DNA from 2 places in the Mycobacterium sp. NGS58 genome. Region 2 is predicted to be linked to the other one. Evidence: riboswitches for the same ligand, from Rfam matches in the RefSeq annotation. Region 2 holds a riboswitch; the other holds the start of a gene.
The links. Region 2 has a riboswitch for magnesium ahead of AC5Y4H_RS11110 (hypothetical protein). Riboswitches for the same ligand answer to the same signal wherever they lie in the genome.
Positions count from the first base shown of each region.

Region 1: it holds a riboswitch for magnesium, as region 2 does, so the genes downstream of both, AC5Y4H_RS19455 (Rv1535 family protein) here and AC5Y4H_RS11110 (hypothetical protein) in region 2, are expected to answer to the same signal.

Region 1 covers NZ_JCALCO010000021.1:93,311-109,153, forward strand. Annotated here, with positions in the region: gene AC5Y4H_RS19420 (RluA family pseudouridine synthase) at 1-303, opposite strand, end outside; gene lspA (signal peptidase II) at 296-952, opposite strand; gene AC5Y4H_RS19430 (asparaginase) at 1,007-1,963, shown strand; gene AC5Y4H_RS19435 (DNA polymerase IV) at 1,928-3,328, opposite strand; gene AC5Y4H_RS19440 (class I SAM-dependent methyltransferase) at 3,381-3,944, shown strand; gene AC5Y4H_RS19445 (hypothetical protein) at 3,944-4,459, shown strand; gene ileS (isoleucine--tRNA ligase) at 4,473-7,628, opposite strand; gene AC5Y4H_RS19455 (Rv1535 family protein) at 7,956-8,207, opposite strand; M-box (ykoK) riboswitch at 8,487-8,672, opposite strand; gene AC5Y4H_RS19460 (NAD(P)H-dependent flavin oxidoreductase) at 8,856-9,980, opposite strand; gene AC5Y4H_RS19465 (carboxymuconolactone decarboxylase family protein) at 10,013-10,594, opposite strand; gene AC5Y4H_RS19470 (AMP-binding protein) at 10,652-12,373, opposite strand; gene AC5Y4H_RS19475 (MFS transporter) at 12,489-14,063, opposite strand; gene AC5Y4H_RS19480 (methyltransferase family protein) at 14,372-15,046, shown strand; partial or broken gene AC5Y4H_RS19485 (condensation domain-containing protein) at 15,103-15,843, opposite strand, start outside.
Region 2 covers NZ_JCALCO010000009.1:85,572-101,414, reverse strand. Annotated here, with positions in the region: gene AC5Y4H_RS11125 (hypothetical protein) at 1-157, opposite strand, end outside; gene AC5Y4H_RS11120 (NADP-dependent oxidoreductase) at 335-1,276, shown strand; gene AC5Y4H_RS11115 (NRAMP family divalent metal transporter) at 1,268-3,067, opposite strand; gene AC5Y4H_RS11110 (hypothetical protein) at 3,177-3,392, opposite strand; M-box (ykoK) riboswitch at 3,628-3,800, opposite strand; gene AC5Y4H_RS11105 (hypothetical protein) at 3,862-4,314, opposite strand; gene AC5Y4H_RS11100 (hypothetical protein) at 4,428-4,841, opposite strand; gene AC5Y4H_RS11095 (hypothetical protein) at 4,898-6,313, opposite strand; gene AC5Y4H_RS11090 (hypothetical protein) at 6,381-8,855, opposite strand; gene AC5Y4H_RS11085 (hypothetical protein) at 9,510-10,871, shown strand; gene AC5Y4H_RS11080 (hypothetical protein) at 13,268-14,341, shown strand; gene AC5Y4H_RS11075 (hypothetical protein) at 14,820-15,722, opposite strand.

The DNA.
Region 1 (15,843 bases), on a different contig from region 2:
CGCGGCCACCGCCGCAGGCTTGTCGACCGCCACGATGTCGTCGTCGGAGTACAGGATCGTCATGCCCTCGATGTCGACGGGCGTGTTCTGCAGCGGCGCGGGCGCCTCGGGCAGGCGCACCTGCAGCCAGGCGCCGCCGGTCAACCGGTCGGACTTGCCGGCCTGCACGCCGTCGAGTTCGACGCCGCCGTCTTCGGCCAAGGCGGCCGCCGCGCTCCGCGACAACCCCAGCAACCGTGCCAGCCCGGCATCCACGCGCATGCCCGCCAGTCCCTCCGGGACGGGCATCGAGCGGTCACTCACCCGCGCGGTCTCCGCCGTCGCCCTTGGGCCGACCCGGAGAGTCGCCGTCGGCGTTGCGCCGACCAACAGAATCGAAGTCGAACCCGAAGATCGACAGCACCACCAGCAGGATGGCGCCGCCGACCACAGAGGGATCGGCGACGTTGAACACCGGCCACCAGCCGACCGACAGGAAGTCCACGACGTGTCCGCGAAGCGGTCCGGGGGCGCGGAAGAAGCGATCGACCAGGTTGCCCATGGCGCCGCCGAGGATCATGCCCAGGCCCACCGCCCACCAGGGCGACACCAGCCGCCGCCCCATCCAGAAGATGCCGACGACCACACCGGTCGCGATCAGGGTCAGCACCCAGGTATAGCCGGTCGCCATCGAGAAGGCGGCGCCCGAATTGCGCACCAGCGTCCAGGTCACGGTGTCACCGATGATCGGCACCGGCTGGCCGGGGGGCAGCAGCTTGACGGCGAGGACCTTGGTGACGATGTCGAGGACCAGGACTATCGCCGCGATCGACAGCAACAGCCGCAGCCGCCTCGGAGCACGTATGGGTGCCGCGCCGGTTTCCGGCACCGCGTCCCCCTCGACCGGGGCGGACCCACCGGCCTCTCCGGCTGAGGTCACCGGTTCAGTCGACTTCGTTGGTTCGTCAGGCACTTCCCCATCATCCCCTACCGTCCCGCGCAGGCTAGCCATGTTCGCGACGCGGCGATGCGCAATGATGCCAGCATGGCCCGCCTCACCGTGATCGCCACCGGAGGCACGATATCGACCGGTACCGGTGCCGACGGGGTGCACCGGCCCTCGTACACCGGAGCGGATCTGACGGCGCCCTTCCGCGCACAGCACGACGTGGACGTCGTCGACCTGCTGGCGGTCGACAGCTCGGAGCTGACGCTCGCCGATTGGGACCGGATGCGCGACGCGGTGACCGCCGCGGTCGACGGCGGCGCCGACGGGGTGGTGGTGCTGCACGGCACCGACACCATGGAGGAAAGCGCGCTGTGGCTCGATCTCACATATGCGGGCCAGGCCCCGGTCGTCCTGACCGGCGCGATGCGCAGCGCCGACGCCCCCGACGCGGACGGCCCGGCCAACGTGCGCGACGCCCTGGCCGTGGCGGCCAGCCCGGCCGCCCGCGACCTGGGCGTGGTGATGTGTTTCGCCGGCCGGGTGCTGCAACCGCTGGGCATGACCAAGGTGGCCACCGAGGACCTGAGCGGCTTCGCCGGTCAGCTGCTCGGCACCGTGACCGGCGGCGTGGCACTGGCCGGCCCGAAGACCCGGCCGTACGCCGGCGATCTGCGGGCCGCCACCGCGCCGCGCGTCGACATCGTCGCGGCGTACCTGGGCAGTGACGGGGTGGCCCTCGACGCCTGCGTGGCCGCCGGGGCGCGGGCCGTGGTGCTCGAGGCGCTGGGTTCGGGAAACGCCGGGCCCGCGGTGGTCGATGCGGTGCGCCGGCACTGCGGCAACGGGGTCGTCGTCGCGGTGTCGAGCCGCGTGCCGGGCGGGCGGGTCGGCGCGAGCTATGGCCCCGGGCACGAGATGGCGGCCGCCGGGGCGGTGATGGTGCCGCGGCTGCGACCGTCGCAGGCGCGCGTCCTGTTGATCGCCGCGCTGGCCGCGCGGCTACCGGTCGCCGACGTCGTCGCGCGGTGGGGCTGAGGGCGCCTCGGCCTGCAGACCGCCGGTGTAATCGGGCCAATCCAGTGAATCCACCGGGTTGGCGCGCACCAGGTCGCCGCCGTCGGCGGGAAACGTCCGGGCCGGCCCCGGCCCGGAGCTGCGGGTTTCGAATCGCGCGGTGACCACGCCATGGCCCGCGCCCTGCACCCAGCCGTGGCCGAGCTCGCGGTGGGCCACGTCGTCGCCGACCCGCCAGCCCGCATCATCGGGCCCCGGAGCGAACATGGCCTCGGTCGCGGTCTCCACGGACGACGAATCCGATTGCGGCTCCGGCAGTTCCAGGTCCGGAAACAGCGATTCCTGGCGCACGTCGCTCAGACCCGAAAAGCCCACCCCGAGAAGGCGAATGGGGCCGATCTCGCGTGGATCGAGCAGCAGCCGGCGGGCCGTGCCCACCAGCGCGGCGACCTCGGTGGTGGCATAGGGCAGCGTCGCGGACCGGGTCAGCGTGCTCATGTCGGATTTCTTCAGCTTGACGGTGACCGTGCGCGCACCGCGGCCGTCGCGCAGCAGGCGGTGGTGCGCGTGCTCGGCGATCGGCTCGATGGCCTCACGCAACTGTTCCAGGCTGGTCAGGTCGACGGCGAAGGTCGACTCGGAGCTGATCTGCTTGGCCTCGGCGCGCTCGGCGACCGGGCGGTCGTCGATGCCACGCGCCAGCCGGTGCAGCGCCGGCCCGACCGTGGCGCCCAGAATGTTGGCCGCCTCGGCCTCGGTCAGCGCGGCCAGCTCGCCGATGGTCTCGATGCCGAGACGATGCAGCCTCTCCTCGGCGACCGGCCCGATCCCCCACAGCCGGCGCACCGGCAGCCCGCCCAGCAGCAGTCGTTCTTCCTCGCGGCACACCACCCGAATGCCATCGGGCTTGGCCAGTCCGGACGCGATCTTGGCGATCTGCTTGCCCGAGCCGGCGCCCACCGAGGCGATCAGGCCGGTTTCCTCGCGGACCCGTCGCCGCAGGTCCTCGCAGAACGCCGCCACGTCCGCGGCGGACGCTCCGACGAGCTGGGCGGGTTCGCCGAAACCCTCGTCGAACGACAACTGCTCGACCACCGGCACCACGGCGCGGATGGTGTCGAAGACGCGCCGGCTGGCCAGCCCGTACACCACGCCGCGCGGCGGCAGCACCACCGCACTCACACCGACCAGCCGGCGGGCCTGATGCATGGGCATGGCAGAACGCGCCCCGAACACTCGGGCCTCGTAGCTGGCCCCGGCCACTACGCCGCGCCCGCCCACACCGCCAACGAGCACCGGGCGCCCGCGCAGCGTCGGGCGGGTGAGTTGCTCGACGGAGGCGAAAAACGCATCCATATCCAGGTGCAGCACCCACCGCGACTCCACTCACTCGATGCTAGGGCCCACACGAAGGGCCAGTTGGACTAACGTTTTCGTCATGGCCATGAACCTGGCGCACCGCCGGATCTGCAGCTCGAAGCACTGGGCCAAGGCGGTCGAGGAGGGCCTGCTGCCGTGGGCGCTCGCCGATGTGGACCTGGGCGACAACACGCTCGAGATCGGGCCCGGTTACGGCGCGATCCTGCGGGTGCTGGTGGACAGGACGCAGCGGCTCACCTCGGTGGAGATCGACACGCCGATGGCCGAGCGCCTGCAGCGGCTCTACGGCGACCGGGCGCGCATCATCAACGGCGACGCGACCGCCACCGGGTTGCCGTCGGACGAGTTCAGCTCGGTGCTGTCGTTCACCATGCTGCATCACGTCCCCACCGCCGAGCTGCAGGACCGGTTGTTCGCCGAGGCATTCCGGGTTCTTCGCCCGGGGGGCGTGTTCGCGGGCAGCGACAGCGTGAACTCGCTGCGGTTCCGGATCCTGCATTTCCGTGACACCTGCAACACGGTGGCACCGGAAACCCTGCCGGATCGATTGCGTGCGGCGGGGTTTGATCGCGTCGAGGTCGAAGTTCGCGCAGGCCGGCTGCGCTGGCGAGCGGTCAAATAATGGAGAACCGGCCCGGCGACGCGGTCGCTCCATCCGGGAGCGCGCCGCCCTCGACGCGATGGGCGCGGCTGCGCCATCAGTGGAACGAGCGCCTGGAACCCGCCGAGCAAACCACGGTGCTGGCCTGGGCGTCGTTCACCCTCACCTTCGCCGGCCTGCGCGGCCTCACCCACTGGATTCGCGCCGGCCATGGACCCTCCGGTGGCGGTATGTCCGTGGGCGGCAGGCATTTTCACCACTACAACATCGGCATCGGCATGCTGGCGACCGTCGCCGGTGTGGGGCTGCGCGGAAGCGACAGGCAACGGCGGCATCCCGCGGCCGCGGTGGCGTACGGCGCCGCGAACGCCATGATCGTCGACGAGCTGGCGTTGCTGTTGGACCTCAAGGACGTCTACTGGGCATCGGATGGTCGCAAGAGCGTCGACGTCGCGGTCGGTGTGATCGCCACCGGGGCGACGGTGGCGGTGGGCATGCCGTTCTGGCCGCATGCCCACCGGGCACTGCGGTCCTAGTTTCTGCGCGCGGCTAGGCCTTCGAAATGCTCACCCGCACGCCGTCACCGATCTCGGCGCCGTCGGCCGGATCGCCGAATTCGAAACTGGTGGCCAGGATTTCACCCGCGATGAGGTCGCGGTGGGTGCGCGCCCAGTCGGCGCGCTCACCGGGCACCGCCATCACCACCGAAATCCGGTCGGACACATCCAGCCCCGACGACTTGCGCAGCTCCTGCAGCTCGCGGATCCGGTCCTTGGCCCACCCCTCGGCCTCGAGTTCGGGCGTCACCGTGCCGTCCAGTACCACCAGGCCCGCCCCGTCGGGCAGGGCCGCGGTGAATTCCGGGTCAGCGGCGACCAGGCGTGAGCTGTATTCCTCGGGTTGCAGCACCGCGGGTCCGGCGGTCAGGGTGCCGTCCGGATTGACGACGCCCTCCCCCGCCTTGACCGCCCTGATGGCCGCCTGCACGTCCTTGCCCAGCCGCGGCCCGGCCACCCGCGCGTTGACGGTGAGCTCGAAGCGGCCGTAGGTGTCGATCGCATCGGTCAGCTCGACGCTCTTGACGTTGAGCTCGTCGGCGATGAGATCGACGAACGGCTCCAGTCGCCGTGGATCGTCCACCGCCACAGTCAGTTTCGGCAATGGCAACCGCACCCGCAGCTTCTTTGCCTTGCGTAACGAGGATGCGGCCGAGCAGACCTCGCGCACCTGGTCCATCGCGGCGACCAGGCCCGGGTCGGCGGGCACCTCGCCGGCTTGTGGCCAATCGGTCAGGTGCACCGACCGCTCGCCGGTGAGGCTGCGCCAGACGACCTCGGTCACCGAGGGAAGCAGTGGCGCGGCCAGCCGCGCGGTCACCTCCAGCACGGTGTGCAGGGTGTCGATGGCGTCGGCATCCTCCTCCCAGAACCGCGAACGCGACCGTCGCACATACCAGTTCGTCAGCGCCTCGGTGAACTGGCGCAGCTGCTCGCAGGCCCGCGAGATATCACAGGTGTCCATCTCGTTGGTCAGGTCGTCGCGCAGCTCGGCGAGCTTGGCCAGGATGTAGCGGTCGAGCACCTGTGTCGAATCGGTGCGCCACGTACCGACTTTGGGCGCGTAGAGGGCCAGGAAGCTGTAGGCGTTCCAGAATGGCAACAGCACCTGGCGCACGCCCTCGCGGATGCCCTGCTCGGTGACGATGAGATTGCCCCCGCGCAGAATCGGCGAGGCCATCAGGAACCAGCGCATGGCGTCGGAGCCGTCGCGGTCGAACACCTCGCTGACGTCGGGATAGTTGCGCAGCGACTTGCTCATTTTCTGGCCATCGGAGCCCAGCACGATGCCATGTGCCACACAGGTTTTGAACGCGGGGCGGTCAAACAGCGCAGTCGCCAGCACGTGCAGCGTGTAGAACCAGCCGCGGGTCTGCCCGATGTACTCGACGATGAAATCGCCGGGATAATGGCTGTCGAACCACTCGGAGTTCTCGAACGGGAAGTGCACCTGCGCGTAGGGCATGGACCCCGAGTCGAACCACACGTCGAGCACGTCCGGGATCCGCCGCATCGTGCTGGCCCCGGTCGGGTCGTCGGGGTTCGGCCGGGTCAGCTCGTCGATGAAGGGCCGGTGCAGGTTGGTCGGCCGCACCCCGAAGTCGCGTTCGAGTTCGTCCAGGCTGCCGTACACGTCGATCCGCGGGTATACGGGGTCGTCGGACTTCCACACCGGAATCGGGCTGCCCCAGTAGCGGTTTCGTGAGATCGACCAGTCGCGCGCACCCTGCAGCCACTTGCCGAACTGACCGTCCTTGACGTGCTCGGGGTACCACGTGATCTGCTGGTTGAGTTCGACCATGCGGTCGCGGAATTCGGTGACCGCGACGAACCACGACGACACCGCCCGGTAGATCAGCGGGTTGCGGCAGCGCCAGCAGTGCGGATAGGGGTGCTCGTAGGTCTCGTGGCGCAGCAGCACCGCGCCGTTGGCCGCGGCCGGGCCGCTGCCGTTCTTGAGGTCGCGGATGATGTGCGGGTTGGCGTCAAAGACGTGCTGCCCCTGGTAATCCGGCACGGTGCCGTCGAAGCGGCCCTTGGAGTCGACGGGAGTGACCGGCACGATGCCTACCTTGTCGGTGGTCGCCATGTCGTCCTCGCCGTAGGCAGGCGCCATGTGCACGATGCCGGTGCCGTCCTCCGTGGTGACGAAGTCGCCGGGCAGCACCTGAAATGCGTCTGCCGTGTCCATGAAATACGGAAACGGCGGCAGGTAGCGGGTGCCCAGCAGGTCGGCGCCGAGATAGGTGGCCAAGATACGCGGTTCGTCTCCTAACTCGCGCGCGTAGGCGGTCAGTCTCGGTTGCGCAAGGACGAAACGCTTGGCCTCGGCCTCGACCTCGACGTAGGTCACGTCGGGGTTGACGGCGACGGCGAGGTTGGACGGCAGGGTCCACGGCGTCGTCGTCCACACGAGCAGGTGGGCCCCGTCCAGCGGTCCGCCGGCCACCTTGAATCCGACCGTGAGGGCGGGGTCCTGACGGCTCTGATACACGTCGTCGTCCATCCGCAATTCGTGGTTGGACAGCGGGGTTTCGTCGCGCCAGCAGTACGGCAACACCCGGTAGCCCTCGTAGGCCAGGCCCTTGTCCCACAGCTGTTTGAACGCCCAGATCACCGACTCCATGTAGGGCAGGTCGAGCGTCTTGTAGTCGTTGTCGAAGTCGACCCAGCGCGCTTGGCGGGTGACGTAGGCCCGCCACTCGTCGGTGTAGCGCAGCACCGAGGCGCGGCAGGCGTCGTTGAATGCGGCGATGCCCATGTCGTCGATCTGCGATTTGTCGGTGATGCCCAACTGGCGCTCGACTTCGAGTTCGGCCGGCAGGCCGTGAGTGTCCCAGCCGAAGCGGCGCTCCACCTTGTAGCCGCGCATGGTGCGGTAGCGCGGGACGATGTCTTTGACGTAGCCGGTGAGCAGGTGTCCGTAGTGCGGCAGCCCATTGGCGAACGGCGGCCCGTCGTAGAACACGTATTCCGGTGCGCCGTCACGCCGCGCGATGCTGGCCCGGAAGGTGTCGTCGCGGGCCCAGTAGTCCAGCACCCCGAGCTCGAGCGCCGGGAAGTCGGGCGCCCCCGGCTTCGGGTACGCCTCGACGGAGTCCACGAGCTGAGCATCGAGGTCAGCTTCGGGGCCGGATGTGTCGGTCACGATGCGCGTTGTCTCCTGTGCCACGGTGCAAACCGGGGACGACGACGCGCTGGCTGCGCGAGCGCCGCGGTACCACCCCGCTTGCCGCGCTTTCGCGTGGCCACTCGATGACGGCTGTGACGGGCCTACCCGTTCGGTTCTACTGAGCCGCCGACGGCCGTTCTTCCGAAGGCTCCCCGGTGATGGCCGGATCGACGCCAGTAAGACGATTCTACGAAGACCCGCAAATCCGGGCGCACTCCACGGGGTCGCCACGGCGCAGAGCTACCTCTGCGCCCAAGCGACCCTTGGAGCAGGCGTTGCTCGACGTCCATCGAAGTCCGGCTTTCAGGCCCGCACTTCGAGGACGCCAACCCGCCACAGCGCGGCGTACACGTGACGCAGCGGGACGCTCAGCAGGCGGGCGGCGCCGTCCACCAGCGGGTCGCCACCGGCGCCGAACGCCGGCTGGTCGGCCCGGCGACGGGCCTCGGCCACGGGGGCCGGAGCCGGAGCCGGAAACGTGTCGGTGTCGCGCACCACGGTCAACGTGCGGGCGGGCGCTACGGTCGTTACTTCGTCGTAGAAAGCTGCGGTCATTTTCGCCTCCTAGAGGGGAGATCCAACGGGGACTGATTGGACTGATGTGTCCCGTCCCGTGTGATCTGGAGAACGCTTGGCCGATAACGACTTAGCGTTGCGACGACTCAGCCGAGAAGGTCGCGCCGGAGACCGGATCGGGACAAAACACAGTTCGGACTTCGGTCCGGACTATCGCTAGAACTCATGTGTCCCTCACCTCCTCGCGGTCACGACGCATGCGCGGATCGCATGCAATCTATGCGCAGCAAAGGAGCAGAACCCGACGACCGTCGGAGAACCGCACCCCTCTCGTCAGAGCTTCGACACCACACGACGTGTCCTGGCCTGGAAAACATTCCGGGCCAGGAAGCCACCTGGGCTCAACCCTTAAGCCGGGAGGAGCTGTCCTGACCCGGGGCGTCTTTCGACGTTCGGGGTCAGTGGCCTGTATTCGTGTAGACGCCTCACCTAACGAGGTGCTTACCGGACCGATCATGCACGACGGGTATGACGGGGTCAAATCCCTCGACAGCGTGTCGGAGATTCTGTACGCAATCATTAGGGGTGCACACAGCGTTCGGCCAGGTTGGCCGTGTTGACCTGGGCATTTGCCGCGACAGCCGTCAGGAGAACGTCAGTGCCGCGCCGTTGTCGATCCGCCCGGCATCACTTCTCGACCAGGCCGTCGAGCCGGCCGATGGTGTCGATGAACTCGTCGACCATGTCGAGGACCACAGAGCGCGTCGGGCGGACCCGGTCGAGCGAGCCCACCACCTGCCCGACAAAGTAAGTGGCCAGCTCACGCGCCTTGGCGCCCTGGTGGGCGGCGGCCTGGTTGATCCGCACCTGCGGCTCCGTGATCAGCGCGGTCTGCAACGGCATGCCGAGCGGATCCGGGTTTTCCGGGCGCTCCCACTCGTCGGTCCAGGCCGTGCGCAGCATCCGTGCCGGCTTGCCCGTCATCGAGCGCGAACGCACCGTGTCCGACGAACTGGCGGCCAGGAACTTCTCCTTGACCACGGGTACCGTCTCGGCTTCTTCGGTGGTGAGCCACACCGAACCGCACCACACGCCCTCGGCGCCCAGGGCCAGCGCCGCGGCGATCTGCCGACCACGGGCGATGCCACCGGCGGCGAGGACGGGCACCGGCGCCACGGCATCGACGACCTCGGGCACCAAGACCATCGTCGCCACCTCGCCGGTATGACCGCCCGCCTCGGTGCCCTGCGCGACGATCAGGTCGACGCCCGCGGCCGCATGCCGTTGCGCGTGCCGGGTGGTGCCGGCCAGCGCGGCCACCAGCACGTCCTGGTCATGCGCCCGCTGGACGACGTCCGCCGGGGGCGGCCCGAGTGCGCTGGCGATCAGCCGGATGTTGCTGGAGAAAGCGACGTCGAGCAGCGGCTCGTACATCTTGGGCGAGATGCTCAGCGCTCCCCTTGAGCCGGGCGACTCCTCGGCGGGCGCGGTGACGCCGTAGCGGGCCAGGAGGTCCTCGACGAACGCGCGATGCTCGTCGGGCAGCAGGGTGCGGGCCTGTTTCGTGTCGAGGCCGCCCTGTTCGGCGCCAACGTATTTGGGGGGGAGCAGCAGGTCGACTCCGTAGGGCTTGCCCCCCGTCTGCTCGTCGATCCAGGCCAGCTCGGTCTCCAGGCGCCGGGGGCTGTGCGCGGTGGCACCGAGGACCCCGAAGCCGCCGGCGTTGGTCACCGCCGCCACCACGTCGCGACAGTGGCTGAAGGCACAGATCGGGAATTCGACTCCGAGCATCTCGGCGACCCTGGTTCTCATCGCCCGACGCTAAAGAGCTACGGATTGAAATGTCAATCGGCTACGGCGCGTGCCGGCGGCAGGCCGTCCGGCGGCCAACTGGACACGCCCTCTTCGAGCGGGACCTGGAGGCTGTGCAGGATCGACGAGACCATCCGCCACGCGCCGATGGCGGTGACGAGCTCAATGAGAACTGTTGTGTCGCAGTCTAATTCACGTTCGCAGGCCGCCCAGCTCTCGGCGCTCACCGCACCGTCGCGCACCACGTCGTCGGTCGCGGCCAGCACAGCGCGCTCGGTAGGGCCGAACTCGGTGTGCGCTTGCCAGTCACGCACGCCGAGCAGGTCGTCGGGGGCCACACCCAGCCTCGACGCAACGCGCCAGTGCTGCGTCCACTCGTAGTCGCACGCGGTGAGCCAGCCGATTCGCATGATTACCAATTCACGCAACCGCGGGTCGAGCGCTCCGTGCCACAGCATGGTGGCGAGCAGGTCATTGATTGCGCGCGCCAGCGGCGGATGGTTGAGGAGCACCTGGAAGATGCTGAGTTCGGCCATGTAGTCGGGCACGGCGGCTTCGTCGGCGGCGGCTTTGGCCTCACCGGGCGGCAGTCCCGGGACACGGGCTGTTGTCATGGTCTGAGCATCCCACGCGCTCGCGCAAACGCGGTCGACGTCGGTTCGGGTTGCCGCCTAAGCGTCCAAACGGGCGAACTGATTCTGCCGGTACTGCTCGACACAGGCCGCTCGCCTGACCTTGCCGCTGGTGGTGATCGGAATCGAACCGGGAGCTACCACAACGAGGTCGGCCACGCCCAACCCATGCGAATTCGATATCGCCGAGGCGACTTCGCGTTTGACGGCCAACAGCTTCTCCGCCGCGACCTCCGCGGAATCGCCATTCCGCTTGAATTCGATTATCGCGACCAGCTTTTCGGTCTCCTTGTCGGGAACCGCGATCGCCACGCAGCGACCAGGCGTGATCTCCTGGATCGTCGCCTCGATGTCGTCGGGAGAGTGGTTACGCCCGTAGACGATCAGGAGGTCCTTGATCCGCCCCATGACGAACAGCTCGCCATCCGAGAGGAACCCCAGATCGCCGGTCCGGAGCCACGGCTCCTCGGGTGTACCGGCGGACGGACTAACGAGTTTCGCGCGGAACGTTTCCTGCGTTTCCTCGGCTTTGCCCCAATAACCCGACGCGACGTTGTGGCCGTGCACCCAGATCTCACCGGTCGTCCCCTCCGGACACTCGATGGTGGTCTCGGGATCGACGATCCGCACTAGCGGCGACGGCGGCAGCTCATAGCCGACCAGAGGGGTCCCCCCGCCGGCACAACGCTCCGCGCGTCCGGCGGACAACGCATCGGAATCGAAGCGGGCGATCTGCGGGGGCTGACCCGACGCGCTGGTCGCCACATACAAGACCGCCTCGGCCAGTCCGTACGAGGGGCGAAGCACCGTGTGGTCCAGATTGAACTTGGCGAACCGCTCGGAGAATCGCCGCAGCGTCGCCGCGTGTATCCGTTCGCTACCACTGATGAACGCCAGCACGTCGCCGAGATCAAGCCCGGCCATGTCCTCGTCCGTCGTTTTCCGAACCGCCAGCTCGTAAGCGAAGTTCGGTCCCGCCGTGACGGCGCGCCGATGGGTCGCCATCAGCTGCATCCAACGGGCGGGGCGCGCCAGGAAAGCCACCGGGCTCATGAGCACTGCGTGGACTCCGCCGAGGACCGGTTTACAGATTCCGGCCATCAGCCCCATGTCGTGGTAGAACGGCAGCCACGACACGACAGTCATGTCCATGCCGGAATCGGCGAAGTAGGCCTGCACCCACTGTTGGAAGTTGGCCAGTACGTTTTCGTACGAGATCATGACGCCGGCGGGCCGGCGCGTCGATCCGGACGTGTATTGCAGGTAGGCGGTGTCAGACCGGCTGCCGCCGCCGTCGGACGGCGCTCTGGAATCCAAGTCGAGGGCGTCGATCTCGATGACCGACGGACTGGAACCGTCGCTGCGCGCGTCGACATACTCGGCGACATTGCCGACCACCGAGGATGTGGTGAGGATGACCGACGGCGACGTGTCCTGCAGGACCGAGTCGATGCGTTCGTCGTGGACGCCGCCCGTGGGGGCCGACAACGGCACTGCGATGAGCCCGGCCTGCAATGCGCCGAGAAATGCGGCGATGTACTCGAGCCCCTGTGGTGCCAGGATCACCGCGCGGTCACCGCTGGATGCGCTGCGGCCGAGCTCGTGCGCAACGTTCGAAGTTCGGCGGTACAGCTGAGACCAGGTCAGGGTTTCGGGAACTCCGGACCAATCCTGCTCGTAATCCATGAACGTGAACGCTGGATCGTTGGGCTGCAAACTCGCACGCTCACGCAACACATCCGGAATGGACGTCTCAAACACGTGCCTGAGATTACCGGGGGCGTCGCAGTGGATGTTCGAAAAGGGCAAATTGGGCGGGCGGTGGTCCACCCGCCGCCGGCCCGCGTTCGTCGCGGCGCGGAAGGCGCGACGCCAGCTACAGTTCAGCGGCCATTTTGGCTTCCTGCGCCCGCGCCACTTCCTGCGGGTTGTAGCCGATGAACAGCGCCACCACCCCCAGCAGGACGACCGTCCCGGCGAGCCACAGCAAACCATAGGTATAGCCGCGGTCGAGCGCATGCAGCTGGGCGGCATTCATGGACTTCGCCGGGCCGCTGATGCCGCCCAGGGCCAGCGTGTGCGAGGTGATGGCGGCCTGGATGACGGACAGCACCACCGGCCCGCCCAGTCCCTGCAGCACCACCGCGATGGCCGAGGTGGGGCCGATGCGGTCGGGGCCGACGCTGGCGATCACCGACAGCGAGAGCGGCACCACGATCAGGGCGGTACCGACGCCCGCGACGATGATCGGTAGCGCCAGGTCAGGAAAGTATGGGACACCGCGGTGCAGATTCGACGCGTACAGCGCGCCGCCGAACATCAGGATGCTGCCGCCGATCACCACCACCCGCGGCGGGAACGACACCACCAGCCGCGACGCCGCGCCCAGCCCGACGGCCGCCGCTATGACGAACGGGATGAAGGCCAGACCGGACTGGAGCGTGTTATAGCCCATGATGTCCTGCACGTACACGGTGACCACGAGCATGAGCGTCATGATCACCCCACCGGTGAGAAACAAGGCCGCGAACGTGGCAAGCCGATTGCGGTCGGTGAACAAGCTGAACGGCAGGACGGGGTTCTCCGCCCTGCGCTCGACCACGGCGAACGCGACGAAAGCCGCCAGAGCCACCGCACCCGCCCCGATGGTGGCGGCCGACAGCACTCCCTTCCCCGACTGCATCGAGAAGCCGAGGACCACCGCGGTGACGCCCAGCGTGGCCAGCACAGCCCCGGTCGCATCGAGCTTCATCCGCTCCTTCTGGGTTTCCCGAAGCGCGATGTGGGCCAAATACAGCGCCAGCAGCCCGATCGGTGCGGTCACGAAAACCGCCAGCCGCCATGACACTTCGGTGATTATCCCGCCCACCACCAGGCCCAGCACCGAGCCGACGCTCCCCATCGCCGTGAACACGGCCATCGCTCCGTTGCGTAACCGGCCTTTAGGGAACGTCGTGGCGACCAGCGCCAAGCACGTCGGTGCGAGTATCGCGATAGCGACACCCTTCAACATCCGCGCCACAACGAGGCTGCCCTCGTCCCACGCGACCGCGGACATCACCGATGCGACGGTGGAGAGCACCGTGCCGATGAGGAAGGCGCGCTTGCGGCCGATCGTGTCACCGAGACGACCGCCGATCAATATCAATCCGTTGCAGGCCAACAGGGTGGCGAAGACAACCCAGTTTCGCCCGGCGCTCGACAAGTTCAGCTCATTCTGGATCTTGGGAAGCGCCACTATCCCGATCGTGAGCTCTATCGAGGCCATCAACTCGGCGCTGCCGAGTGCGACGATCGCGGCGATGAACCGGCCCCGAGGGAGTTCTCCGGGCGCATACGCCGTCTCGGAATCAGCGTGAAAATCACTGGGGTCGTCCGGTCCGCTGATCCTGCGAGTTATGTCGTCCAGCGAGATGGTGCCCGCTCTGGGCCGATGGGAACCCCCCGCCATAGCGGGCTACGGTACCGCAAACGCGCACGCGCAGGCCGACGTTGCTGTAAATCGCTGGGCTCAACTCATTTGTTGGTCAGGCAGCCCGGGAGCCCACCGCGAGGCCGGCCGAACGGGCCGCTCCAGCTCTGCTGAACCCTCGCCCTTTATCCAATCGCGTACATCCTTCAGACGGCCGACGGTAGTGTCAGCCCTGCGCCGCTGTCGTGGCCGCTGGCAATCGGTGGTGCGCCCGGGAGCGGCGGCTTTCCGGCGCCGCGTGTGTGCGCTGTTAGCGTGGTGCACCGGACGGAGGGTAAGGAAGATTTTTGAAGACCATTCCTAAGATGTTGGTATTCGGCCTGATTGAGCCGGGCGTGTTCGGCTTGATCCTCTTCTTGGCGGCATTCACGGTGAACTACTGGCAAGCGTGGGTGTTCCTTGCGGTGTATGCCATTTCGGCGTGGATTCCCAGTATTTACTTGTTGCGGACGAATCCCGTTGCGCTGCAGCGACGGATGCGCGGGGGCCCGGGGGCGGAGTCGCGAACGGTACAGAAGTTCGTGATGGGCGGCGTGTGGGTGTCGCTGACGGCAACGCTTGTGGTCAGTGCCCTTGACCATCGCTTTGGGTGGTCGTCGGTTCCCGCGGTGGTCTGCCTGATCGGTGATGCGCTGGTAGCCGCCGGGCTGGGTGTGGTGATGTTGGTGGTTGTTCAAAACAGCTACGCGGCCGCGACCGTGCGAGTGGAAGAGGGCCAGAAACTCACCTCCACTGGTCTCTATGGGCTCGTGCGCCATCCGATGTACACGGGCAACGTGATCATGATGATCGGCGTGCCCCTCGCGCTCGGTTCCTACTGGGGCCTCGTGTTCGTCATACCGCATCTGATCGTGCTCGCCGTGCGCATCCGAGACGAGGAGAGGCTCCTCGAGGAACAGCTGGATGGATACCGCGAGTACAGGCAGAAGGTTCGGTATCGCGTAGTGCCACTGATGTGGTAGACGCCGCTCGGCTGTAGATACGACCTTCGCCGGCGCGCGCGGCCGTCGACGCGTTGTCAGCGGTCGCCGGCCTGGCTTCCGTCGTGAACTTCGTCCACCGACCCGGCATGAGCGCCCAAGCGCCGACTCAGCGCTCGCACCGACGGCGCCTCGAACAGGGTTCGCACCGAGACGCGGCTGTCGAAAGCGGCGTTGATGGCAGCGATCACCTTCGTCGCCGACAGCGAATCTCCACCCAGGTCGAAGAACGATTCCTCGGCCCCGACGCGGTCTATCCCCAGCACCTGGGTGTAGATGTCGGCCAGGATCTGCTCGACCACGGTCTCCGGCGCGTGATGACCGTCGCCGTTGTCGTGTCTTTCGGCTTCGGCCACCATCGTGTTCGACGACGGCGCGAATCCGCCTCGGCGGACCCAGCCGTCGTCCAGCAGACCCGTCGACACTATCGGCCGCGTCGGATCGGAGGTCATGGCCACCAGCAAACCCTGCAGCCGCTCGATCAGCGCCTCGATGTCCTCGACGTCGAACACGTCTGTGCGGAATTGAACGCGCAGGTCCAATTCGCGGCCCGGCCCGGCCTGGACCGTCAGCGGATAATGGTAGTAATCGCGGAAATCGGCGATCGTCAACTGCTGCTCGCCCCATGACCCCGCGGTGCCCTTGGGATAGTTCTCGTACACGAATACGGTGTCGAAGAGTTGTCGGTGACCGGCGATGCGGTGAAGGTCGCTGAGCCCCAGATGCTGATGGTCGAGCGTGTCGTTGCGCGCGCTCTGCAGCTGGTCGAGCAGGTCCGC
Region 2 (15,843 bases):
CCGACGGTGGGCCGGTGACCGCGCTCGAACTGGTCGGAGCGGGAGAACTCGACGACGGCGACGAGGGCTTGTCAACGGTGCCGCATCCGGCGCTCGCGGCGCCGACCAGGACGATGGCAACTGCCCAGCCGGCGATGCCGATCCGATCAACTTCCACGCACGTTCCTTCCACGTGTCATCGGTATCCGGCTGTCACCGCGGCTCCCGACGCCGCCGGCGAATGGTGTGAAGCTCGCTGCTACGAACATATGCCCACTCGGCGCCCGGTGGGTAGCACTTCGACGTGCCTATGCTGGCGTGGGTCGGAGCATCCTCGCGTTAAAAGGAGATCGGTATGACGGCTGCAGCGCGCGCAGTACGGTTCGACCAATACGGGGGACGCGAGGTGTTGTACGTCGCGGACATCGAGATGCCCTCCCCCGGCCCGGGTGAGGTCGTCGTCGAAGTGCGTGCCGCCGGGATAAACCCCGGGGAAGCCGGCATCCGGGTCGGGGCTATGCACGAGATGTTCCCGGCCAGCTTTCCCTCCGGCCAGGGCAGCGATCTGGCCGGCGTCGTCACCGCCGTGGCCCCCGGGGTCACCGAGTTCTCGGTCGGCGACGAGGTCTTGGGCTTCAGCATGCGCCGGTCCAGCCACGCCACCCACACCGCGGTGCCGGTCAACCAATTGATCCGCAAACCTCCCCAACTCAGTTGGGAGGCAGCGGGTTCGCTATACGTGGTCGGAGCGACCGCCTACGCGGCCGTTCGCGCGGTGGCGCCGCAACCCGGCGAGACGGTCGCCGTCTCGGCCGCCGCGGGCGGCGTGGGCAGCCTGGTCGTGCAGCTTCTGGTGTTGCGCAAGGCGCGCGTGCTCGGCATCGCGGGCCCAGGCAACGCCGACTGGCTGCGCGCGCATGGCGTGATCCCCGTCGCCTACGGTGACGGACTCGCCGAGCGGCTGCGTGACGCCGCACCGGACGGCATCGACGCATTCATCGACCTGTTCGGTCCGGACTACGTCCAGCTCGCCGCCGACCTCGGCGTGGCGCCCCAGCGGATCGACACCATCATCTCGTTCCAGAAGGCGGGTGAAGTGGGCGCCAAGACCGAGGGCAGCATGGAAGCCTCGACTCCCGAGGTGCTCACCGAGATGGCCGACCTGATCGTCTCCGGCGCCATCGAATTCGACATCGCCGCGACTTACCCGCTGGACCGGGTCGCCGACGCCTATGCCGAGCTCGAGCAGCGGCACACACACGGGAAAATCGTTCTGCTGCCGACCAACTCAGAATGACGCGGCCGGCCCGACAACGCCCGCCTGCACGATCTTGATGATCACGAACGCGACGGCCACCACCAGGTAGCCTCGCAGGGTCAACAACCCCGCCCGGCGCATCGGTGACATCGTTGGGCGATCGAGCAGGGCGAGGGTGGGGGTCTGCCAGCTCAACCGGTCCTGGCGACGTACGGCCCGCCGCTCGGCACGCGTCAGCGACGCGGCGTCTTCGAGTTCGTCGACCTCCTCCGGGTCGAGGCCGCCGCCGAGCGTGCGCACGATGGCTTCCGCCTCGGTCAGGTTCCGGTGCCGGCCGCCCACGATGATCAGCACCGCACCGCCGATGACGCCGAGCACCGCACCACCCGCGAGCCCTGCCTCGATGGTGGCCGTGGAGAGGCCGGGGAAGAAGGTGGCCGCCGTCAATGCCAGCGACAGCAGCACCAGACACCACACGATGGTCCACGCGATGATGTTCTGCCGCACCGTATTAACCCACGGCCCCAGCACCGCACGATCGTTGCACAACAGCACCAGGAAGACGGTGGCCGAGGGCAGTAACACACCCGCCAGTGCCTGGACACCCTGGGTCACCAGGCCCAGGATGTGGTCGGGGCTGAACGAGACCGCCGCGGACACCGCGAGCAGTATCGCGTAGCCGCCATAGAACAGCGGGGCCTCGCGGATCTTCCAATGCAACGAGTGCCGCTTACCCATGGCATCACCAACCGCATAGGTTGTCGCCAGGCCGACCGCGTTGGCACCGATCAGCGACGCGTCCAGCAGGATGATCGCGAACAACACCCCCACGGTGGGACCCAGATGCTTCGACAGGTCCGAGGCGACCGCGCCCGCATCGGTGAAGTGCCCCGCATCGGCGGTGCCGGTCAATCCGAACGCCGCCACGGCCATCAGCGCCGTCGCACCGACCATGACCACGACGATTCCGATGGCCAAATCCGCTCGGCCGTAAGGAATCCAGCGGGCGGTGATGCGCTTGTCAACCACGTTGGACTGCTGAAAGAACAGCTGCCACGGCGCGACAGTAGTACCCACGATCGCGACCACGAGCAGCAGCGCCGTCGAGTTGAGTCCACCGGGGAACTGCGGAATCAGCCCGGCCACGGTCGCTTTCGGACTCGGACGCGCCAGCAGCACCATCGGGAAGATCAGCACATTCACCGCAATCAGCAGGAACATCAACCTCTCCCAGCGGCGGAACGATCCGCCGGCAACCACGGCGAACAGCAGCACGGCGGCGGCGGGAACGGCGACGATCTTCGGGCAACCCAGGAACCCGAGAGCCAATGAGACGCCGATGAATTCGGTGACGACGGTCAGGGCGTTCAGCACCAGCAGATCACCCACGCTGAAGGCACCCCAGAACTTGCCGAACCGCTCGAATATCAACCGCGCGTGCCCAACCCGGGCCACGGCACCCAGCCGCAGCACCATCTCCTGGTTCACGTACAGCACCGGGATCAGCAGTGCCAGCGTCCACAACAGGCCCATGCCGTAGTTCTGGCCGGCCTGCGCGTAGGTCGCGACGCCACCGGCGTCGTTGTCGCCCACCATGACGATCAGTCCCGGTCCGGTGATGACCGCCAGCGTGCGCAGGCGCCGCCAACGTCCACTGAACGCCCCGTCCTTGTCGCGCCCGATCCGCCCGAATGCGCCGACGATGTCGCCGACGTGTGCGGAATCCAGCACGGTCGGGTGCCGCGCCTCGCAGCGTGCGCCTTCCGGCGCGTCTGCGGTGCGGCCGGGCGAAGGGGTGCGGCGTCCGCCGCCGGTGTGGATCGATGTCATCGAATCCTCGCTATCTCGAGCGGTTCTCACCGCGCGGTGAGGCAGGTGCGGCGATCAACGCACCTGCCGCGGCGGGCGGCGCTGTGCCGCTCGCCGCCGCGGCAGCGGTTCAACGGCGGTTGCGGTCGGAACCCGACGCGTGGCCGCCCAGCGACGCGGTGACCATCGCGATCGGCATCCTCGACACGTAGAGGTTGGCCCGCTCCTGCGGGGTCAGGCCGGCCTGCAGGTGAAACCTGTTCGCCAGCAACCGGCCCGCGCGCAGCATCGAGCGTCCGCGCATCCGGGAAGCAGTGGAAAAACGGTGCGTGATAACAAAAGCCATGATTTCTTCTCCTGACGGAGGCCCGATCGGCGTCGGCAGGGCGTCTCAGCTGCGCGCGACCAAGCAAGGTCAGGCGGTGAATGAAATGCCGGAACCGGATCGGGACAAGACGGATTTCGGATAGGGACTATCGCCGGGACTCATCTCGCCCTCACCTCCTCACGGCCGGGACACACGCGGGTGTCACTACATTCACCTGAACGAGAGGCAGAATGACCGACGGCACAAACCGCCGGTCGCACCCCTCTCGTCGGAGCTTCGGCACTGCACGGCGTATCCGGAACATTCCAGAAGCCACTTGGGCTCAACCCTTGGGTCCGGGAAGAGCTGTCCTGACCCGGGGCGTCTCTCGACGTTCGGGGTCAGTGGCCTGTATCCATGCAGACGCCTCACCTACCGAGGTGCTTGCGGGGTCCATAGTGGCACCGCCGTCGCTTCCTCGTCAAACGCTTGACGGATGGGAACGTCTTCAGTCGTCGTGTCCTCGAAGCGCCTCAGCGGTGATCGGCAACTGTCGCAGGTACGCCCCATAGGCCAAAGCGATACCTTGCAGTGTGTTCGTGAACGCGTGCACGGTGGAATGATCGACAAAGAATGCACTGCGGAGATAGATGCCGCCTGCAAGCTCGGTGAGACCGACTGTGGCATAGGGCACCAATGCCTCCATCGCGGCACTGATGAGTAAGTTCCTCTCGGCAACAGTTATCTCGTCGTAGTCGAGGCGGACCAACGCCTGAAGGTAGATCTCATTTATCCCGTTATCGATTATGAGGTTTACCGGTTCACCACCTTCGACCGAGACCGTTGCTTGCCACATTGATCCCGTATCGTTCGCCCTGTTGAAGGATAGGACTGCCGGATCGAGACCCATTACCGTCTCGATGGTCTGTCGACTAAGCCCCGCCGGGAAATCGCTTGTCACTTGCACTTCCTCCCCATACCGATTACTTGTCCGAAACCTGGTTAAGCATGCGGTCATCATCTGTCCGCCGTCTGTAATCCGTTCGGAGGACAAGGATGATGGTCGCGAATCTCCTAGCCCCGCGCCTTGATGAACCCAATGTCGGAGTCGATCCCATTCTGTCGCAGGAAGCCTGCGGTTCGGTCGGCGAGGGCCTCGGCCCAAGGGAAGCCGTTGACCGCCGGCGTTCCGATCTCTAACGGGAAGGACACACACATATACATGGCTTCGGCGCCTTGGTTAGTCGCGTTGAGCAAGAATCTTACGACGGCCCCGCACAAGTCCACATCAACAGCGACGGCCGGCGGTGTATCGAGCCCATGTTCTCGAGCGGCATTGGCTGGGTCGATCTGAGAAATCGTCCCTGCGCCGATTCCGGGCGCCTTGCGATACTTCAGCTTGCGCTGGCCAAGCGGAGGTTCAACCGTGGCGGCCCAGGTAACTGCGTCTGCCAACTGCTGTCCGGTCGCTCTTTTCCCGCGAAGCATAATCCGACCTTGGAGGGGATCAAGATTCCCATAGATGATTGATTCCTTTCACGTTGTCAATCTGGTTCGCCAAGTCGCTTCAGTTTGAATCCGTCGGTGGTGGTTACGTCGAGCGTGAAATCGACCATTTGGCCGTTCGCCGTAGGCAATTCGACGTTGGTACCCATTGGATTCATTGCTATCGGTACGCCCGTCGTGGAATTCTGCGACCATATGTCCCCGGTGCCGCGCTCGCGAACGGGTTGCTTCCAGTCGAAGTGGTTCACAATCGCCTCTCCGGTGAAAACATCTCCGAGAGGTAGGTCGTAGTAGGCGACTGACTGCCAGCCCCGATACACCCACACTTGATTGCACCCTGTGCCAATGGCGCCTTTCACCTGTCCCAAATACACTTGCCACAATTCCGGGTCATGAACACCGTTCTCGGCGTGGATCTTCCAGTTGCCGCAGCTGTAGTAGTGACCGCTAAAGGGATAAGCGGTCTCACGCAGTTTCGCGATCGTTTTCTGCTCCGCCGCGTTCCACTTCGACATGGCCATCGGCAACAGCACGACCAGTGATCCGGCCAAGGCGATGCAACCACCGGCGACCGCCACGGTGCGTCCGTGCCACGGGGTGCGGGCGACGAGAAATATCCCCAGAGCAAGCGTGATAGGGAGAAGGCCGGCCAGATACGTCGCGAGGAAATGGTCCGCGATTCCGCGGGCCTGCCCGTCGTAGACCCCCGGATTCGGCTTGAGCACGAACGTCTTTGTCAGCAGGAAATGTCCGATGAGAAACGGCACCAGAACGGTGACTGCCAGCGCACCGGCAGCCAGGGTGGCCAGAAAGTCACCATCGCTTCGCGAATTGGCAGACACTGACGAGGTCGCCACGGTGGCGGGTTGCGACGTTTCGGCACGGGGTTTCGGTGGCGCCTTCGCAGTGTGGAACTGCGAGGGGCCCAGGGGGAGTTTGGCTTCGCCGGTGCGAACGGCTTCCAAAAGCCTCGATAGGCCGGCACCTTTTGCATCGTGCAGCAAGTCACCGCGTTCGCGGTCGCCGGTGCCCCATACGTGGCAATCAGTCTCAAATCCGTATTCGTAGTATTTGGTCGTGTAATCGAAGATTAGAACGTCAGACTCATTCATCCGCCGTACGGTGTGATCGTCCTCGTATTTGTTCCCATACGAATAGACGGTGCAGGTTTGGCGAATCTGAACATACATGAGCTCCCCGTCGGGCAACAGGGCATAGATGAGCTCGTCATGCTCTTCTTCGGGATACGCGTGACGTCGATCGTCAAAGTTTTCGAATCGGTGATCCAACACCCAATGTGGGCCCAGCAGATCGACATTGATATTCGTTTTCCGGTCAAAGTAGACGATCCTGGGGTCCGGGGTGAGCGGTGTCTCCCGGGCAGCGCGCTTCCCAAGAGCTCGTAGTGCTTCCCAGTCCAAAGAACTGGCCTCGTAGGCGGCCGCGTTGGCCATACACAATCCTTAAAATTTTTGAATTCGACACCATAGAGTCGCCGCCGGCAGTTCGGGACTTGCGATGCTACTTCCTGCTCAGTGTGGTACCAGACGACCCCATGTTGTGGCTCAGAATCTTGGCGAAGCAGTGATCGGGGTCGAAACCCTGGCTGGCGCACCAACCATTGGCATCAGGGCCGCTGCCAAAAGGCACCCCTGCCACCGTTATCCACCAGGCAGGATCGCTGAACACGGGCCAGTCGCCGGACCACACGAGGCGTGCCGACGGGAATCGCTGCCGAAACTGCATGTGCTCGCGCAAGATGGCACTCGCATCCCAGGTGGCCCCTTCCGCAACCAGGCCTTGACGCTTCGAACTCAGTTGCGGTTGCCACGCATTCAACAGCTGGGCGTCGATGTAGGCACGATCGCTGGATGCGATGTCTTGCAACGCCGCCAGAGCGACCGCCTCTGGCTGTCCCGTCTCCGGAGTACCCGCCTCGGTGGCGGTCACCGCTGAGGTGCTTGCCGCAGCGGCGTAAGATTGATAATCCGTACCGTCTTTGTGGGCCGTCATCCTCAGCTGACTAGGAGGGTAATCTTTTGTTGTCCAATACGTTCCAGCGGGGAAAGTGAATGTCACCGATGTGCCACTGCCAACGGCGATCGGCCGCGACGCCAGGTCAAAGATGCCCGAGGCGACGTCTTGTCCGTTCGCATTCACCACGGTGACGCGAAATCTGTTGTTGGTCAACAAATCCTCTCCCGAGCAACTCGGCGAGATTCTTGTCGAAACGGCAAGACCTTCGGGACCGAAACTGGTCGATTGCGGGTGCAACGCCGCTAGAGCGGAGCACGACGAGGCCCCATTGGCCTGGCCCCAAGTCGGCGCAGTCAGCGCGATACCTGCATTGGACGATGGAGACGATTTACTGCCAGACCATGTCATCGCTATAGCCCCCACGACTATGACGACGGCCAATCCCGCAGCGATCAACAACCCGCGACGCTGATTGAGGCTTCGCGGCAGCGGCGCACCGGCATATAGCGGCGGTGCCGAGACACCGCCCGGACGATCGATTCCTTCTGTTGGCGTGCCCCATCCACGACTCCCGATACCAACTGGCGGACCGATGTGTCCATCGCCGGGGGCGTCGGCGTAGCCACGCGGTGTCGGTGACCCCACACTGGCGGGAGGCGTTGAAAGGTCGGGTGATTCGCCGGCGAACTGTTGGTGGGTGTAGCGGGCCAACTCGTGAGCCTCAGACCAGAGAGTGTAAGCCGAAGGGGCTGGTTCGCTGGTCGGAAAGCGCCTGCATAACACCGCCATCTCTCCGACCACGTCGTATTGGTAGCGGCCGAAGGATCGAGTCCGGACCTCGGCCGGAACGTACTCGTTCTTGTCGATAGGCACGATCAACCCAAACGACTGAGCGTTGTAGGGGCTGAAGAATACGGCCAGGTTCCTGCTGGCATCCACAGGGACGTCGATCTTGAAACCGTCCTCGCCGACCTTGACCCAGCCAGCCTGTTGCAGGTCAGCCTGCAGTTGCGGTGGCACTTCCACTGCGAGGTGTTGCAATCCGGGGAGTCGAGGGAGATCAACGATATTGGCCGAGTCGATGATCCGGGCGAATCCGGCTGGGACGTTGCCGCCGACGGTTCCTATTCCCCACTGCCATGGTTCGCGCAGCTCGCGTAGCCGCATCGCAAAGTGCTCGGTGGAAAAGTTGACATCGCCATCAGCCGTCGCGATGACGGCGATTGCCGAACCAAACCTGCTTTCGAAGCACAACCAATAAAACCCGGTCTGCCCGGAAAACCCGCCCAGCCATTCACTGCTGCCCTGGAGCTCGGTCTGCAGCAAAACCGGCGATAAGCCGGCAAAGGCATCGAAGCACGCGCCGGCATCAGCGGGTCCATACACAAGAAATGACAGGCCGGCCGCGGTCAACAAGCGATGTGCCAGCTGGCGCGGATCATCCGCGGGCAGACCGGGATCGGCCAGGACCGCCTTGGCATCTGCTGCGGGTGGCGGTGATGACACCCGTGGATCCGCCGCGACGGGGTAGCGGCCGGCCGCGGCTAGCGGGCCGTCATTCGAAAGCGCAGCCAGCTTGCGGTCCAGCCGGAACCTCTTCGACACCACCCGGTCGCACAGCGCCATCATCCCCATCCGGGAGTGCCACTCCGATGTCCAGACGCTGACCCGCGTGGTCCCGTCAGCTTGCGTCTCGACCTGAACCGAGACCACCGGTGGTTTGGCCTTGAAGCCGCCAAAACCAAATCCGCGGGCCCGGAAATTCAGCGTCCCCGCCCCATTGACCTGCTTCCAGCCCACGCCGGAAAACGTCTCCCGTACCGCCGCGGTGACGACGTCCGCTCTCGCCCCCACTAACGAATCCTTCTGGCGGCGCGCCAGCACCGACAGGACCCAACCCAACACCGCGGCAACCGCCACATAGAAGAGGAAGAATTTGAACCCGGCGCCGAAGCCGCTAGAAAACGACGCCAGCAGACCGACTGTCCCCACACCAATGACAGCTAACGAAATCTCCATGAAGACCTTCAGATACGTTGAAACATCGATACCGGAACAGGCTCGAAGCCTTCCGGTCAGCCCCGCACCAACCCGACACAGGTAGGCAAACGCAAGCCTGTGTGCTCGGCGGCGACGCTGCGCTGGTGACCGCCCGCACCTCGCGGACAGGTCACCGCGCCGACCGCCATAGGCATGAGCCCATCCGCGCACTCCTGACAATTGGGGCAAAAACGGCCGTCACTCCCGAACGCAACAGTCGCCGCAGCAAATGATTACCAGATTGGCGCCGAATGGGTGGGGTTTTCACCCAGACCAAACGTGCGGCCGCCCACCGTTCACCTATGGGACGTTCTACGCGCACCGATTGGGGTTGCGGCCCGAGCCCTTTCGGCCCGGTTGCGGGATCGGCGCTGGCTCTTGCGTATGGGCATATGAATGGAAGGCTCCACGCAGCACCCGACCGAGGCGGGTGCGAGAGCGCCTCTAGGGACGTCACCAACTGGATGGGTCTGCACCGCACACCCTGAGCCGCACTCGGTCTCGTACGTCGAGTTCGGTGAAGTGCTGAACGGCGAGATAGCGTCTGCCGTATGTTCGGCTACTGGCAGTTTGTGCCAGAGGCTGGGATTGTGTCTGGCAACAGCGCCCAGCGAGAAAACCAGGAGGTCATCTGTGCCCGATGTTGGAGGCTTTCGGCGGCGCCTTGCTGATCAGGCGAAACAGGTGGCGCAGCAGGCGTCGCAAGCGGGTCTGCAGCACATCGAGCAACTGTCGGCCAACCTGGCCCCGGCGGCCGGCCGGCAGTCTGACGAGGCCGAAGTCGGGGCGTCGGATGCCGACGTCGCTGAAGAGGTCAGCCGCGTTCGTGCGTTGCTTGCGAGCCGCCGACCACCCCCGGGTCCGGTACGTGGTCGGTGGTCGATAGGGATCGGCGACCTCCTCGCCGAACACCCTCGGATGCCGGCCGCGGCGCGCGGGCTGGTGCGCAATCTTGACCGATACGGTGGCCTGGCCATTACCGAGCGCACGATCGAGTTTGATCACGATGCGATCGAGTGGGCATCGGTCACCGAGGTCCGGACGCGTAATGTCGTCGAATACCTGTTGTCTGACGCCCTCATTCACCAGATCAGCACCCTTCCGGTGCCGTGGTTCCCCGGCCGCCGTCGGGTCCTCGATGCGCTCTCGAAGGCGCTGCTCACGATGGTGGTCGCGGCAGCCCACGAGCAACTCGACCGGCACGCCGACATGCGTATCCCCGCGGAAGTGGAATACCGGGGCGCAATCCGCCGCAACCGCCAGCTGTCACCGGGCATCCTGGCGGCACTGGCCCTGGCTGATCCGGCGGTGAACCAATGCGTCACGGCCACGGCGCAAGCGCACGGCATAGCGGTACGGGCCGCCGACGACGATGTGCTGAACACAGCGGGCCAGCGCGCCGACCAGCTCCGTGCCAAATTGGGAAGTCTCGAGTCGAAGCTCGGCCGCACACCCACCGTCGCCACAAACTCCTCTGCCGCAGCACCAGTTTCAGCCTTCGGCGCGCCAACCCCGCCCGCGGCACAGCCCGCCGCTCCCGCCTACGACTTACCCGACCAGGGCGACGCCCTGATCCGGCTCGCCCACGATGTGGCCGGCGAATGGGGCGCCGCGGTGATCGCTGCCGAGGTGGCCAGTATCCGGCGCCCCGACGGGGTGTTGGCATTTGACGCAGCGCGCGCGTCCAAGAGCTTCATGAAAGGCCCGGCCCAAAATCTTTCCGCCCTGCTGAACCTGGAGAGCATAACGGTAGGAGTCTGGGCCGGTGGCGGGTTCGGCCTTATGCAGCGGCGGTCGGCGACCAAACAGGTCGAGCAGTTGTGCCGTGAGGGAGGCCTGTTAGCCGGCATCCAGTGGGCATTAGCCAATGGGAGTCGCGACCAGCTCCGGCTCGATCTGCTGCGCGGCATGCTCGTCGACCTACCGCAGTCGATGCCCGGAGGCGAGGAATTCACGCGATCCGAACTCGCCAGCGGCCTGCGGAAGCGGCGCTGAGAAATCGGACTCCAATCCCAGCCGACGATCCGGGCAAGGCGATCATTGCAACGGTGGGGCATCGCAGAAGTTACAGGGAACCACCAGGAGTCACTTCCAGTGGCCACCGTGCGTGTTGCAGACCAGTCCCGTATTGCTGCACTTGTTGCAGGTGAGATTGCTGCGCCCCCCGTTGCATCCTTGACAATCATGCAGAGGCGCATGGCATTTGGTGCATTTCATGTTAACGATTCCTTTCTGTTGTCACGCTGCCGTTACTGGACTATTGCACACGGCTGGCGCGATGGGTATCCGCCAATCGAGCGACGAACGGGGCCGACCCGCCAGCACGAACTCAGTTCCGGGTTGGTGAGCCGACCATACTGTGAGGCGGGGCGGTACGTGAGATGTTCGCTCATTTACGTCGCGACTCGCAGCTTTCGGGCGCCGCTGATTGAGTACCGGAGTCGACGTCCGCGCTCGCACAAAGGAAACAAAAGGTGAGGAGCCAGCCCCGCCATCGGACGGCCGAAGCCGACGTCTACGCACCTTTTGGGAGGTTTGGGCCGGCTTTGACATTTCGACATCACCCGTGGAGTGACGGCCACAACAAAGACCGTCATCGCGAAGGCGAAGAAGGCAGGCCACAAACTCCGTGGCATCTCTAGATAGTTAGACTGACCGTCCGCCGTGCGGCGAACCTGCTGACGCCACCAAACTATCCGTCCACTGAAGAGCCGACACAATTCACGACCGACTGACGTTGCCTCACCAGCAATGTGTCTATACGGCGGGAGAACCCGAGGCGCCGTCATTCGAACGACGTATTGCGATATGGCAACGCCAACGCGATGATTGTGCAATGATGGTCGAGCCACCGATCATGCCCGATCACATTGTCCCGGAAGGTCTTTGCCGTGAGCGAATGCACCAAGTGCCACCGACCGCTTCAGAAGTGCCAGAAGTGTAATGGCCGCGGCGGTATCAGCGACTTCGGAAACCGGGTCAACTGCAGGACATGCGACGCCACCGGCCAGGTGTGCAGCCAACATGGTGGCTTATGGAAGTGACCCGCACAGCCTGGGTCTGCGCCGGCCACTCCGACGACGTCTCCGTGCGGACTCGCCGGGCCGCGTTTCCGTCTAGTCTGGCACGAAAGCTCCTAGCGGTTGTAGTTACTTAGCTCTTGTTGCAAGCGCGGCAATCCGCCCGGCGCGCGTAGTTGTCTGTTCTGCTCAGTAAATCACTGTTACAGGGACGAGCCGCTATATTCGTCCATCGATCGTCGGACCCTTCGAGCGCTGCGATTTCAAACCCGGGCCTCAAATTCGGGACCACACCTGATCTGGCGCATCTGGTCGACGCAGCGGCGTCGACGGAATTCAGCGAGCAGGAAACAAACGGCTTGTCGTCCAACGCATCCGTCATTCTCGGACGAGCGCCGGACGAGTTGGCGCCGCCGGCTCGCTATAGACGTCGATAATTCGCGCGTCCAGAACACTAGCAATACGATGCACCGTCCTCGTGGATGGCGCCCCCTGGTAGTTGACGCAGAGGCAAGAACGATCACAGGTCGGTTCGACACGCCATGGCATCAGTCAAACGGACCGCGTGTCACTCGGCCATAGCCGCCGCGGCCCGCACTGACAGACCGATGCCGCCCATCTAACCCCTTTAAGTCGGGCGGTAGAAGCCCACTGGCGGTGAACGCCATTGTTTTTCGGCAATGCCGAGACAAGGTGCTTCGGCAAAATTGACGGTATAGAGAGCGCGGTCCTAAATGGACGGTCGCATGGGTGTCAGGTTGTCGAAGGAGGCGAGACGTGACCCAGTACGCGTCTGTCGTGGCATTGAGGAAGGTCGCGGCGGTGGCCTCCGCAGCTGCCGCATTGTCGGTTCTGCCGTGGTCGGCACCGGCCGCGGCGTCCCCATCGACACCCATCGTGCCGCAGCCGCCGCCCGTTCCTGCGCTCCCGCCCCAGCAGCACACTCAGATGCGGGCCCCGGTCCCGATTAATCCACCCAAGCAGGCGGCGCCACCGCCCGTGCAGCGAACCGCCACTCAGATACCACCGCCAGTGTCGGTGCAGCACAACGGCACTTATACCCAACCGCCACCTGCGGAACACACGGTCACGCCGGCGCCGCCGCGGCACACTGAGGCGACCGAGCCTGTACCGTCCGAGCCGAGGGCTACACCGACGCACCCGGTACCATCGGGTGACCTCTCGCCGAGCCCGGGCGAGACGGCAACATCAGCGGCGGCCCACCCCACTGAAAGGCCGCAGCCCAGCGGCGCTCCAGCGGTCGGCGAACCGTCCATCAGCGCCTCGGCGCCAAGCCCTATCTCCACTGTTTCCGCGACACCTCGGGCATCCGAGCCGGGCGCCACCACCCGGGCCGGAACGGGCCCAGGCGTGAGTCCGACCTGGAGCACTACCGGACCGAGCGGTCGCCAAAGCGCGGTGCTGCACGCAGAAGGCACCTCGGCCACGGTGCCGGTCGCCATACCCCCCGAGCCTATTTCGGTCGCACATGAGGCGGTCGAGGCCGCCCGGTCGGCGCCCGCCACGTTGATCGACCCAGCGCAGCCACCACCACCGCCGCCGACCGCGAACTTCAATGAGCAAGTCCAGGCAGCCGTCCGCGCGAATGTTCACCATGACGACGGGGTCTACCACCCGCAGCACTGGGACTATGTGGACTACGACGAGTACCACCGGCCCACCTTGTTCAATCCGCTCGGTAATGACGTCACCTTCCGGTACTTCTGTAATGGTGCCTACCAGACGGTTTCGGTGCCGCCCGGCGGTCGTGTACTGCTGAACATGGCCACCCCAGGAGTGTTTCCGTTCACCGTGGCGGCAGGCGAACTCCTCTCGGTCGGAAGTTTCTTGGGTGGCGCCTGGATCCCCCCGGTGGACTGGACCGGCCCCCCGCCAGTCGATTGGCAACCGTGGACGCCGTCGACGTATTCCGGAGTGCCGGTGGACTTCGCCAACGCCGGTCAGACGGTGATTGTGGACCGGGTCACCGAGGTCGGCCATGACGACACGCTGCCGGCGGGGCAACGCGATGTCGTCATGCTCAACGACTCGACACTGGGAAGCGGTGAGATACAAGCTGATCCGGATGGCGGCACTCCACACATCACCCTTCAAAAGACACAGCAGCTGCCGGGTGTGAGCCCGTGGAACGATGGACGGGATTGGATCAACACCTCCGTCGAGAAGCCTGCCCCCCCACACGACAACCTTCTGCCGTGGGTCATCGGCGGTCTTGCCGCGGTGCTCGCACTGCTGGGCGGCCTCGCGGCATGGGTGTGGAGGCACCCGCTCGGCCGACACGCCTTAGCAGGCGCACCCACCGCCAATGCGCCCACCGAAGGCTTCAATCCGGCCGGACCCACCGAATGGTTCTACAGCGACGACCGAACTCCGGAACGAATGTCCGACCACACCGGGGCCGCGTGGAGTGGAACCAACACGTAGTGCGACACCGGCGAACCGTGCGCGGTCAGCAAAGGTGGACACAAATCACGACAACTACAGGAGCACAGCCGATCACAGATTTGGCCATTTCTGCACGACACAACCCCACACCACGAGGCGAGCCGCCGCTCGCCGCGGCATGTCCCTTTAAGCGATCCGTACCGGCAATTCTCCCGTGCATGGGTGTCCTCGGGATGTGGAACTTTGAGGTTCCGCGGGGCAGTGTCGCTTGCCCCCCAGTGGTAGACCAGCCTTGATCCATCGCGCAGCTAAAAACTGCCGACCTTTATCAGTGGGCCCCAGGGTGGAAACCCTGACGGCGCACAACACATCACCGCAGGCAAGACGTGATTCTGTTTCGCGGAAGCCTACTGTCAGTGGCCCGGTAGCCGCGGCGGCCCAGCTGCTGTCTTGTCCGGCAGCACCATTTACCCGGGCGCGTGCTGAGGGCATCTGACATCCATCGTCCGCTTGCCCTTTACAGGGTCTTCTTCACCCACCGGAGGATGCCCCATGCAACAAGCATCGCTAAAGCAATCATGAACCAAGGGAAGTTGGTGAACTCAACCCATTGATCCGGCCTGGAAGAACGGAGACCTAGGCTCCAAAGGCCCAGGAGAAGGCCAACTACCGCGACTATTCCCGCCAATGTCTGCAGTTTGCCGACCGTTTTCATCGACTCCCGTCGTCGTTCTACGTGGGCGCGCCGCGTCTCGACTTCGGCCTGTTTGCTTTGCTGCTGATGAACCGTAGCCAGCAATTGGGCGCGTCGGTCAGGTGTGAGATGGAAGTCAGTCAGAGGGGGAAGCGTACAGCGGCTGCCCGCGTCCTGATCGAAGGGAGACAAGGTCTCTCGTTGTCGGACCCGGCCAGTCCGGAGGTCCTCCAGCAGCCGACGCAAGCCATCTCCTTTACTCTCGTGCAGCAGCGCACTGTCGGCCGCGCGCAGGACGTCACCCCAATTGACCCCCTGCTGGCTGGCGCGCCGTTGAAAGTCAAAGTCTTCGGCTTGGCGGTCGCTCATCGGCGCGGAGCTGTGCTCCTTCTGCGAGCGAAACCACCACTGGCCGTCGGCCTTACGCCCCGTGACGCTCCGTTCGGTGAACCTGATAAGTCGAAGATCGCCGTTGAGCGAAAGGACGTACAGATGCTGCTCGTATTCCTCCTCCTTTGGATCACTGCCAGGGCTGTCGTACCGGTTAAAGGCATAATCCAGCAGCCAGTGCGGTCCGCAGACGTCGACAAACTGTTCGGCTGTTCTCAAATACCCAAGGCCTGGCGCTGGCGGGATCGGAGTTTCTTGAGCCGCTCTGACCGACAAGGCCCGTAGCGCTTGCCAGTCCAACGTGGTCGTTTCGTAGTGTTCAAGCTGCGGTTCCATTACAGGATTCTTTCTTATTTCGCCTTTAAATAAGGATCGGCCGTCCCATGCGCCGCCCTGATCCATGGCTTCTGGCCCGACTTAGCGTCTACTCTCAATATCCGCCGCGCCGGTTGCATAC